3 regions of the Streptacidiphilus monticola genome follow, and region 3 is predicted to be linked to each of the others. Evidence: riboswitches for the same ligand, from Rfam matches in the RefSeq annotation. Region 3 holds a riboswitch; each other region holds the start of a gene.
What was found. Region 3 has a riboswitch for cyclic di-AMP ahead of ACFP3V_RS28540 (glycoside hydrolase family 16 protein). Riboswitches for the same ligand answer to the same signal wherever they lie in the genome.

Region 1 (3,150 bases), on a different contig from region 3:
ACGGGGCCCGCGCCCCGGGGGGCAGCTCAGGGGAGGAAGTACATGGGGTTCGGGAGCTTGTAGGTCTGCTCGGAGTAGCCGCCGTTCAGGTCGCTGAACTGGTCGCCGAAGTTGGCCGTGATCGTGTACCCCAGGGCCTCCAGATGGGCGCGCGTCCCGGACTTGTAGTCCACCGTCGAGCACGTCCACGTCGTCGGCGTGGCGCAGTTGCTCAGGTACGCCGGCGGGTTGGCCTTGTTCTTCAGGAACAGGTGGGCGTCGTCCGCATCGGGGAAGCCCTGGGACGACAGCTGCCGCACCGTGTCCGCCCGCTGCGACTCCGGGCGACCGGTGATGTAGAAGACCGTGTAGCCCTGCGCCTTGGCCCAGTTGGCCAGGTCGTTCATGCCGAAGACCGCGGGGAAGTTCTTCGTCGCGATGTACTGCGCGTTGCTGGCCGCGTTGTAGACGAAGGTCGTCTCCAGCTCGTAGTTGTAGGTGGACAGCGCGGTGTCGTCCACGTCCAGCACGATGGCGCGCCTGCCGCTGTGGTCGTGCTTGATCTTCTGCGCCAGGTACTTCTCGGCCTTGGCCTCTATGCCGTACACCTGGATCGCGTAGTTGCTGCTCGACGAGGCCCAGTGCTCGCCGTTGGCGTCCACGGTGTCGCCGTAGTACGCCTTGATCTGGTTGACCTCGTCGGTCATGTTGGTGATCTGCTTGTCGCTGGTCGGCGCCGAGGTGTCGGCGAGGGCGAGCCCTCCGCCGGCCACCACTGCCCCGGCGGCGACGCCCACCGCCAGGGTGGCGAACGTGCGCGAGTGGTTCTTGAAGGTCCGTGCGAGCGTCAAGACTGGCTCCTTCAGCCACGGAGGCATCGGTAAGGCGATACGGAGGTAGTTCTTACCGTCCTCGGGGCGCCCTTGTCTATGCGCGTTGACAAACCTGAGCCCTTCGCGCCAGGTCCGTGCGCCGCCCCCTCGGCCGCCGCGTCCCGGCGTGTCGCGACGATGGCGGACCCGGGTGGTGGAACTTCCCGGGCGTCATCCGAATTGGCGTGAGTTCTCTCACAATTCCTTGGAAAAACCGCATGTCAGCGCGGTCGCAGCCGCCTCGGGGAGAATTTTTCGAAGGCGTCTCCGAATACGCCGATCGGGCGCAGATCGCCGTTCAAACCGGGCGTGACAAGCCTCACAACGGGCCTTCAAAACGTGAGATCTTCCTGAAGATGTGCCAATACTGACGGCCGAACAGCAAGCCCCCGCTGAAGTGGCGGGGCGGTCCGGGCGGACGCCGAGTCTCGCCACCGTCCGGGCGCCAGGTGCTCACCCACCTGACAGGCGAGAGCGGGAGACCCAGGCAGGACGGGGCGCGGTCGGTACCAGCGCTCCTTGGGGTGAAGCCACAGCCGTGGCCGGGCAACTTTCGGAGCCCGAACCCGACAGGATCAACTTTCGCAGGCGGTTCCGGAAGGGCTCTCACATGTCCTCGTCCTCTGTGGCCCCTCGTTCGCATGCCCGCCTCCGGGTCGGCGTGACTTCGGCGGTCGCCGCCGGAGCCGTTCTCGGCGGCGTCGTCCTCTCCTCCCAGGCGCAGGCCGCCACCCCGACGTACGGCGCCAAGGCCATCAAGGTGGCGGCCGCCAAGAAGGGCGCTCCCTACCGCTGGGGCGCGGTCGGCCCGACCCGGTTCGACTGCTCCGGCCTGACGCTCTACAGCTTCAAGAAGGTGGGCAAGTCCCTCCCGCGCACCGCGCAGCAGCAGTACAGCAAGGTCCGGCACATCTCCGCGAGCCAGCGGCAGGTCGGCGACCTGGTCTTCTTCCACAGCGGCTCGCACGTCTACCACGTGGGCATCTACGCCGGCGCGGGCAAGATCTGGCACGCGCCGCACACCGGCGCGGTGGTCCGCCTGGAGCGGATCTGGACCAAGTCGGTCTGGTACGGCCGGGCCTGACGTCCCGTCGCCGCCGCCCCGGCTCACTCGCCGGGGTAGCGGACCCCGATCTGCGCCCGGGCGGCGTCCAGGACGGCCATCACGTCCAGGGTGTCCTGCCGGCTCACCGACGGACTCTCCAGCAGTCCCGCGCGCAGGCAGCGCATGACCTCCTCGGCCTCGTGGACGTAGCCGCGTCCGCGCCGGGGCAGTTCGACGGTCTCCCCCGCCGTCGGGTCGCCGTCGGCGCGGTACCAGGTGAACCGGTCCGCGCGGAAGAAGGGCGAGGGGACCTCGATACGCCCGAGGTCCCCGGCGACCACCGCGCGGACCGGCGATCCTGCGGTGATCCCGCAGGACAGCGCCGCCAGCGCGCCGTCCTCCCAGCCGAGGAGCAGCCCCGTGGTGGCGTCCACGCCCTCCGGGGTGAGCGTGGCCCGGGCGGTCACCTGCGCGGGCTTGCCCAGCATCATGTGGGCGAAGGTCACCGGGTAGACGCCGAGGTCCAGCAGCGCCCCGCCGCCCAGCTCGGGGTTGCGCATCCGGTGCTCGGGGGCGAAGGGGCCGGGCACCCCGAAGTCGGCCTGGACCAGCGCGACCTGGCCCACCGCACCGTCGGCCACGAGCTCGGCGACCCGGCGCGCGACCGGGTTGCAGCGCATCCACATGGCTTCCATCAGGAAGACGCCCTGCTTGTGCGCCAGGTCGAACAGCGCCTCGGCGTCCTGGAGGTTGAGCGTGAACGGCTTCTCGCACAGCACCGCCTTGCCCGCGGACAGCAGCAGCGCGCTCGCCGCGTAGTGCGCGTTGTGCGGGGTGGCCACGTAGACGACGTCCACCTCGGGGTCCTCCGCGAGGGCGGCCCAGGTGCCGTAGGCGCGCGGGACGCCGAACCGGGCGGCGAACGAGTCCGCCGCCGCCTGGGTCCGGGAGGCGACGGCCACCAGTTCGGCGTCGGGCAGCAGTTGCAGGTCGGCGGCGAACTCGGCGGCGATGCCGCCGGTCGCGAGGATGCCCCAGCGGATCTTCTCGGTGCTCATGGGCGCCATCCCACCCCCCGATCCGAAGAAGCGTCAACCCCGGGCGGCGGAACCGGAATTCGCCCGGATTCCGGAAACCTGGTTCGGACGTGTGCGGTGCAGCGGACCCGTCCGGCAATCCGGAACCGGCCGGGGTGATTCCCTGGAATAGCCGGTCGGCCGAATTCGCCGCACCGTGCGTCCGGTTCTTCCGGAG
Region 2 (3,318 bases), on a different contig from region 3:
GTGAACTCTGGGCGGTATCTCGGTGAACAGCTGACAGATCCGGGCCCGTTGTCTACAGGCTTGTAGTACTTTCGGGCCCGGTTCTGTCAACTCCCGTGTAGCCGAAGGCCGCTGATGTCCGTCCTGACCTATCCAGAAGCGATCGGCGTCGGCCTGCTCCAGGGCGTCACCGAGCTGTTCCCGGTGTCCAGCCTTGGCCACAGCATCCTGATCCCGGCCCTGATCGGCGGCCACTGGAAGACGGACCTGGACATGTCCGCCGCCGACTCGCCCTATCTCTCGGTGCTGGTGGCCCTGCACTTCGCGACCGCCCTGGCCCTGGTCGTCTACTTCTGGCGGGACTGGGTCCGGGTGTTCCAGGGCTTCTTCAGCTCGGTCCGGGAGCGCCGGATCGAGACCGTCAACCAGCGGCTGGCCTGGCTCCTGATCGTGGCCACGGTGCCGGTGTGCATCGCCGGCGTGGCGCTCGACAAGGTCTTCCGCGAGCACCTGGGCAAGCCCGTCCCGGCGGCGCTCTTCCTCACCCTGAACGGCCTGGTGCTGTGGATCGCGGAGCGCCTGCGCCGCGGCGGCACCGGCCGAAGGCGGGCCGGGGACGAGCTGCCTGGCGCCTACGAGGAGGACGTCCACCCGGACATCCTCTCCGACCGACGCATCGTCAAGCTCCGCTGGGGGCAGGCCGTCATGATCGGTGCCGCGCAGATCCTCGCGCTGCTGCCGGGCATCAGCCGCTCGGGCGTGACCATGAGCGCGGGCATCTTCAAGGGCCTGCGCCACGAGGACGCCGCCCGCTTCGCCTTCCTGCTGGCCACCCCGGTGATCGGCGGCGCGGCCGTGCTCAAGCTCCCCGAACTGGCGGGCCCGCAGGGCCACGGCATCCTCGGCCAGGTGGCCGCGGGGTCGGTGTGCGCGTTCGTCGCGGGCTACGTCGCGGTGCGCTTCCTGACGAAGTACTTCGAGACGAAGACGATGACCCCGTTCGCGATCTACTGCACCGTCGCGGGGCTCGGCAGCCTGGCGTATCTGTCGCTCTCCTAGCCGCACTTGGGGCGAAAGCGGACAGGGCGGACACAGCTTCGGTCGGAACCCAACAGCCCCCGGGGAAGTGCTTGGAATCACGCGCCTTTACGATTACCGTTCCATAACGCAGTCGCCTAATCCCGCGAGGGAACCGGGGAACCACGTACCTGGGGTGCATCGGCCGTAACGGCCGTAGGAGACCTTCCGATCCTCTCCGAACCCGTCAGCTAACCCGGTCGGCGCGAGGAACGGAAGGGAGCGCGCCTGTCATGGCGTCATATCAGGCCACCGAGGCCCCCGTTGAGGCCCTGGTGCCCCGTCAGCGCGGCTCCGCCGCGCTCGGCCTGGCGGCGATGGCGGTCGGTGCGACCACGGGCGTGATCGGCCTGGCCGACCCGGCTACCGCCGCGGAGCGCGCCCCGGTCCCCGCGACCGTCCCCGACGCCCACGCCCCCGTCAGCGCGCAGGACCTCGCGGACGCGGGCTCGGCCCTGCTGGACCGGCTGCGCACGCAGACCACCGCCCCGGACGCCGACTCGGCGCGGGTCGCGGCCGCCCAGGCCGCCACGGCGAAGGCGCGGTCCCGCGCCCAGGCCGAGGCGGCGGAGGCACAGGCCGCGGCGCTCGGCCAACTCACCGCCCCGCTGGCCGGCTTGCCGCTTCCCGCGCCGCAGGCGGCGGGCTACTGGTCCCATCTGCACACGGGCGTCGACCTGCCGGCCCCGGCGGGCAGCCTGGTGCAGTCGGTGGGCTCCGGCACGATCGTCTCGGCGGGCTGGGCGGGCTCCTACGGCTACCGCGTCATCGAGCGGCTGGGGGACGGGACGGAGGTCTGGTACTGCCATCTGTCCGCCATCGCGGTGGGCGCGGGCCAGACGGTCCCGGCCGGCCAAGTGCTCGGCCGCGTCGGCGCGGTGACCCCCGCGTCGGGCCCGCAGCTGCACCTGGAGATCCGTCCCGACGGCGCGGACCCCGTCGAGCCTCTCTCCTGGCTCTCCGCCCACGGCGCACTGTAGGGCCCCTTCAGGGGCGCGGGGAACTGCGCGAGCAACACACCACTCGGGGAGGTCCGACCCGTACAGGGGGACGGACCTCCCCGGGTGGTGGGTCGGCCGCGCAGTTCCTCGCGCCCCTAGCGGGGCCTGCGGCCCCTAGCGGGGCCTGCGGTCGGCGAGAGCCCAACTCGCCGTGGCGACAACGCCGGTGACCGTGAGCACGGAGGGCCACGCGCCGAGCTTCTTCGCGAGGGGGTGGGAGCCCGCGAACGCGGCGACGTACAGGCCGGACAGCCCCGCCGCCGTCGCGGGGCCGGCCGCGCGGGTCCACTGGGTGGCCGCCGCCGCGCCCGCGGCCAGCAGCGCGACGCCGCCCAGCTCGCGCCGCGCCGTCGCGCGGGCGATGCCGTAGCCGCCCACCAGTCCGGCCGCGGCGAGCAGTCCTCCGGGAACCCTGGCCATCGCGTCGTCATCCCTCTCAGTTGGTACGGGTGTTGTGCAGGTGCAGGCCGATGTACCCGATGTACACCTTGCCCGTCCCCGAGCAGTCGTCGTGGTAGTGCAGCCGGGGGGCCGTGCCCCCGCCGCCTATCCGCAGGTGGGCGCCCATGAAGACACGGCCGGAGGGGTCCACCTCCGGTGGCACCGGCAGCAGGCGCTCCCGCTTCCACTTGTTGTTGGTACTGACCGTACGCGACTCCCCGCGGATCACCTTGCGCGGGGGGAACGCGTGGCAGTCCGGGGGCGTGTTCTCGCACCAGCTGCGGAAGTCGCCGCCCGAGGTCCCGGTCGCCGCGGCCTCGGCGTAGTCCTGCAGGGCCAGCAGGGCGTCCCAGGCCATCCGCACCCAGGTGGGGTGGTCGGTCTGCTCGTCCAGCTCCTTGGTGAGCCGGGGGTCGCCGGTGAAGACCAGGCCGGGGAACTCCTCCGCCTCCAGCCGGTCCACCAGCTCGGCGAAGCTCGTGGGATCGTCGCCGTGCGGACGCCGGGGGGCCAGGCCGGTGAGCGACCGCAGCTGGGAGCGGGCCGCGCGCAGCTCGCTGTACTGCTCGTCGTACTCGGCCGCGAGCTGCGACTCGCGCTCCTCCGCGGCCCGCAGCCAGCGGCGGACCTCCTGCAACTCCTCGGCACGGGCGCGCTGTTCGTGCGCCTCCTCCTCATCGCGGTCCACCAGGAGGCCGCCCGGCTGGACGTCGTCCGCCTCGGGCAGCCCGCTGGGCTTGAGCGGGGGCAGGCCCACCAGCGCGTCCGGCAGCGGCGTCTGCACCGCCAGCCGCCGCGGCAGCCAGGCCAGCAGGCCCGA
Region 3 (3,318 bases):
AGGAGCAGTTGGTCGCCGAGGCGGTCACCTGGGCGGGTGACTACGCCGCCCGGCGGGTCGCCCGGTTCATGGCCGCGATGGCCCAGCCGACGCCCAGCGGGCTGCTGGCCGGCATGGCGGGGCAGTGGATCGACGAGTACCTCGGCGTGGGCTTCGCCTCCGGCTGCCCGGTGGCCGCCGCCACGGTGGACTGCGCGGACGCCGTCGACTCGGTGCGCGCCGCGGCGGCCGACGCCTTCGCGGCGTGGGCGCGTCCGCTGGCCGAGGCCCTGCGCGAGATGGGCGTGCCGGAGCAACGGGCCGGGTCCCTCGCCACCGTGATGATCAGCGCCGTCGAGGGTGCCATCCTGATCGCGCGCGCGGAACGGGACGTGCGCGCGCTGGAGGCGGTGGTCGAGGAGGTCGGCCCGCTGCTGGACGCGGCGGCGGGGATCAGAGCCGACCGGTGATCTTCTCCGGCTTGACCCGGACGACCAGGCGCGGTCCGTCGTTGACGGAGTCGGGGTTGAAGTCGATGTAGTCCTGGCCCGTGTACTTGCGCGCGACCCGGTTGAGGACGCTGTGGTCCGCGTCCTCGGTGACCTCGGCCGTGCCGCGGATCTCCGCGTACAGGAAGGGCGTGGCCGGCGGGTTGACCATCACCGTGATGCGCGGGTCGCGCAGCAGGTTCCGGCCCTGCTGCCGGGTCGAGGTGGTGGAGATCAGCAGGTCGTCGCCGTCCCGGAGCACCCAGACCACGGTCAGGTGCGGACGGCCGTCGGGCAGCACGGTGGCCACGGTGGCGTAGGGCTTCTCCTCGTCCAGATACCGGACGAGCCCCTCCGAGAACTTCGCACTCACCGTCAGTTTCCTTTCGCCGGTGGACAGCTGGCCATCGGGCTCAACGCGCGGCCGGGCGAGGCGATTCCGGCGAGTGCCGTGTCCGGACAGATCCACCGTGTCGCGGCGCCCGGCACGGCACCGCCAGCCTTCGGCCCGGGGGCCCCACGCCGCGTTGTCGGGCGCGGCCGAGTACATCCGGTACGAGGGCGGCCCTCCGCCTTGCGACCTTCCCCCAGCCTTCGGCCGGGGGGTGCCCCCGGACACCGCAGCCCCGCGAACCTGTCCGGACACGGCACCAGCCGTGGGTCGGCGGGATCGGTGGGGCGGATGTGACCAGAAGCACTTTGTAGATGATCTAAAAATCTGCCTAAGGTGCGGGCGTCCGCGACCCACGCGCGGACGCCCGCACCTGGCACGCCGAATCCTGTCCGCCCGGTCGCGGGGTGCGCCCGAGAACCGAGCACGGACAGGAGCGGGGGAACCGAGTACTGCGCCGGGAGCGGACACGCGCCCGGCTCGGGGTGAAGTCGCGCGCACCGCTGCGCGACCGGGCACCTCCCGCCCGAACCCGACAGCTAACTCCGCAGGCGTCGGAGGAGAACCCATGCCCCGCACGCCCGCGGCGCGGGCCGGCATCGCCGCGCTCGCCGTCACCCCCGCCCTGCTCCTCGCCTTCGCCGGCCACGCCGGCGCGGCCACCTCCGCGCCGCGCCTCGCCGAGGACAGCCTCAGCCCGACCAGGGCCACGCCCGGCCACGCGGTCACCGCCACCCTGCGCGTCCACGCCACCTCGTCGGCCTGCACCACGGTGCGGAGCCTGGGCGTCGCGGTCCGCGACGCGAAGGGGAACAACGTCGACTTCCCCGGCTGGAAGAGCAACGTCCGCGTCTGCCCGGGCGGCCTCACCGTCAACGCCGGGTCCCGCGCGTTCGCGGCCGGTCGCTACTCGGTGTTCGGCGCCTACCTCGACGGCAGCGGCTGGCACAACCTGACCGCCAAGACCCTGACGGTCGCCGCCGCGGCGAGCACCCCGGCCCCGGCGCCGACCCCGGCCAGCACCCCGACTCCCACCAGCACCCCGACGAGCACGCCCACCGGGACCGCGTCGACCGCGCCCTCCGGCAGTGTCGCCGGCGGTTCACTGGCCTGGGACGAGGAGTTCAACTCCCTTTCGCTGGGCTCCCGTTGGAAGGCCGACACGTCCTCCGCCTACCGCTACGGCACGCACAACCCGGACGACAACAAGCTCGACTGGCTGGACCCGAACGACGTGTCCGTCTCCGGCGGCGTCGCCACCTTCACCGCGCAGCCCAGCGGCCACACCCTGGAGAACGGCAAGCAGGCCTGGACCACCGGGCTGCTGACCACCGAGGGCTCGCAGGAGAACTTCCAGGTCCGCACCGGCGACTACGTCGAGGCGCGGGTCAAGCTGCCCAGCGTGCAGGGCGCCTGGCCGGCCCTGTGGACCTGGAAGAACGGCGGCAGCGAGATCGACTCCTTCGAGTACCACCCGGACAACCCGAACCTGCTGGAGCTGACCAACCACGTCAACAGCGGCCAGAAGTACTGGACCGACAGCAACGCGGTGAAGCCCGGCGGCTGGGTCACCATCGGCACCAAGTACGGCGCCAACTCCGTGGACTGGTACGTCAACGGCGTGAAGGTGTACTCCGACGGCACCGGTGTCGGCGCGAACTGGTCCGCCAACCTGATCCTCAACCTGTCGGTCGTGGCCGGTCAGTACCACCCCGCGCCGTCCAGCTCGACGCCGATCACCTTCTCCGCGGACTACGTCCGCGTCTACCGCTGAGCACGCCCCGGCCGACTCACTGGAGCCGGTAGACCACCTCTCCGGACGCCACGGTCAGTTCGACCGTGGCGTCCGCGGGCAGGAAGCCCGGTTCGAACAGGTCCCGGTCCAGCAGGACCAGGTCCGCGCGGGCGCCGACGCGCAGGGAGCCGGCCTGGTCGTCGTGGTTGACGTAGGCGGAGCCCGCGGTGAAGGCGTCGACGGCCGTGTCCAGGGACAGGCACTGCGCGGGCAGGAACGGGACGTTGCCCCGGTTCTCGGGGTCGATGCGGCGCACCGCCACCTCGATCTGCTCGAGGGGGTCGGCGGTGGTCACCGCCCAGTCGCTGCCCATGGCCAGCCTCGCGCCGGCGGCGTGCAGGTCCGCGAAGGGGTACTGCATCGCGGCCCGCTCCGGTCCCAGGAAGGGGATGGTGAGCTCGTCCATCTGCGGCTCGGTCTGCGCCCAGTAGGTCTGCAGGTTGGCGACGACGTCGAGTTCGGCGAAGCGCTTGACGTCCTCGGGCTGGACGAGTTGCAGGTGGGCGAGGTGGTGGCGGCGGTCGCCGGGCCCGTTGGCGGCGCGGGCGGCGGCCACGGCGTCGAGGGCGTTGCGCACGGCGCGGTCGCCGATGGCGTGCTGGTGGACCTGGAAGCCGAGCGCGTCCAGCTGCACCAGGGCGGCGGTCAGCGTGTCCTGGTCGACG

Region 1: linked by a shared signal. The riboswitch ahead of ACFP3V_RS01855 (C40 family peptidase) and the one ahead of ACFP3V_RS28540 (glycoside hydrolase family 16 protein) in region 3 are both predicted to bind cyclic di-AMP.
Region 2: linked by a shared signal. The riboswitch ahead of ACFP3V_RS31195 (M23 family metallopeptidase) and the one ahead of ACFP3V_RS28540 (glycoside hydrolase family 16 protein) in region 3 are both predicted to bind cyclic di-AMP.

What each region holds. Positions count from the first base shown of each region.
Region 1 covers NZ_JBHSQJ010000006.1:71,467-74,616, forward strand. Annotated here, with positions in the region: gene ACFP3V_RS01850 (HAD family acid phosphatase) at 27-830, opposite strand; cyclic di-AMP (ydaO/yuaA leader) riboswitch at 1,296-1,457, shown strand; gene ACFP3V_RS01855 (C40 family peptidase) at 1,462-1,935, shown strand; gene ACFP3V_RS01860 (Gfo/Idh/MocA family protein) at 1,959-2,954, opposite strand.
Region 2 covers NZ_JBHSQJ010000185.1:1,928-5,245, forward strand. Annotated here, with positions in the region: gene ACFP3V_RS31190 (undecaprenyl-diphosphate phosphatase) at 115-1,038, shown strand; cyclic di-AMP (ydaO/yuaA leader) riboswitch at 1,142-1,276, shown strand; gene ACFP3V_RS31195 (M23 family metallopeptidase) at 1,290-2,036, shown strand; gene ACFP3V_RS31200 (hypothetical protein) at 2,172-2,477, opposite strand; gene ACFP3V_RS31205 (hypothetical protein) at 2,494-3,318, opposite strand, start outside.
Region 3 covers NZ_JBHSQJ010000147.1:32,571-35,888, forward strand. Annotated here, with positions in the region: gene ACFP3V_RS28530 (TetR/AcrR family transcriptional regulator) at 1-449, shown strand, start outside; gene ACFP3V_RS28535 (PPOX class F420-dependent oxidoreductase) at 433-840, opposite strand; cyclic di-AMP (ydaO/yuaA leader) riboswitch at 1,267-1,428, shown strand; gene ACFP3V_RS28540 (glycoside hydrolase family 16 protein) at 1,427-2,632, shown strand; gene ACFP3V_RS28545 (amidohydrolase) at 2,649-3,318, opposite strand, start outside.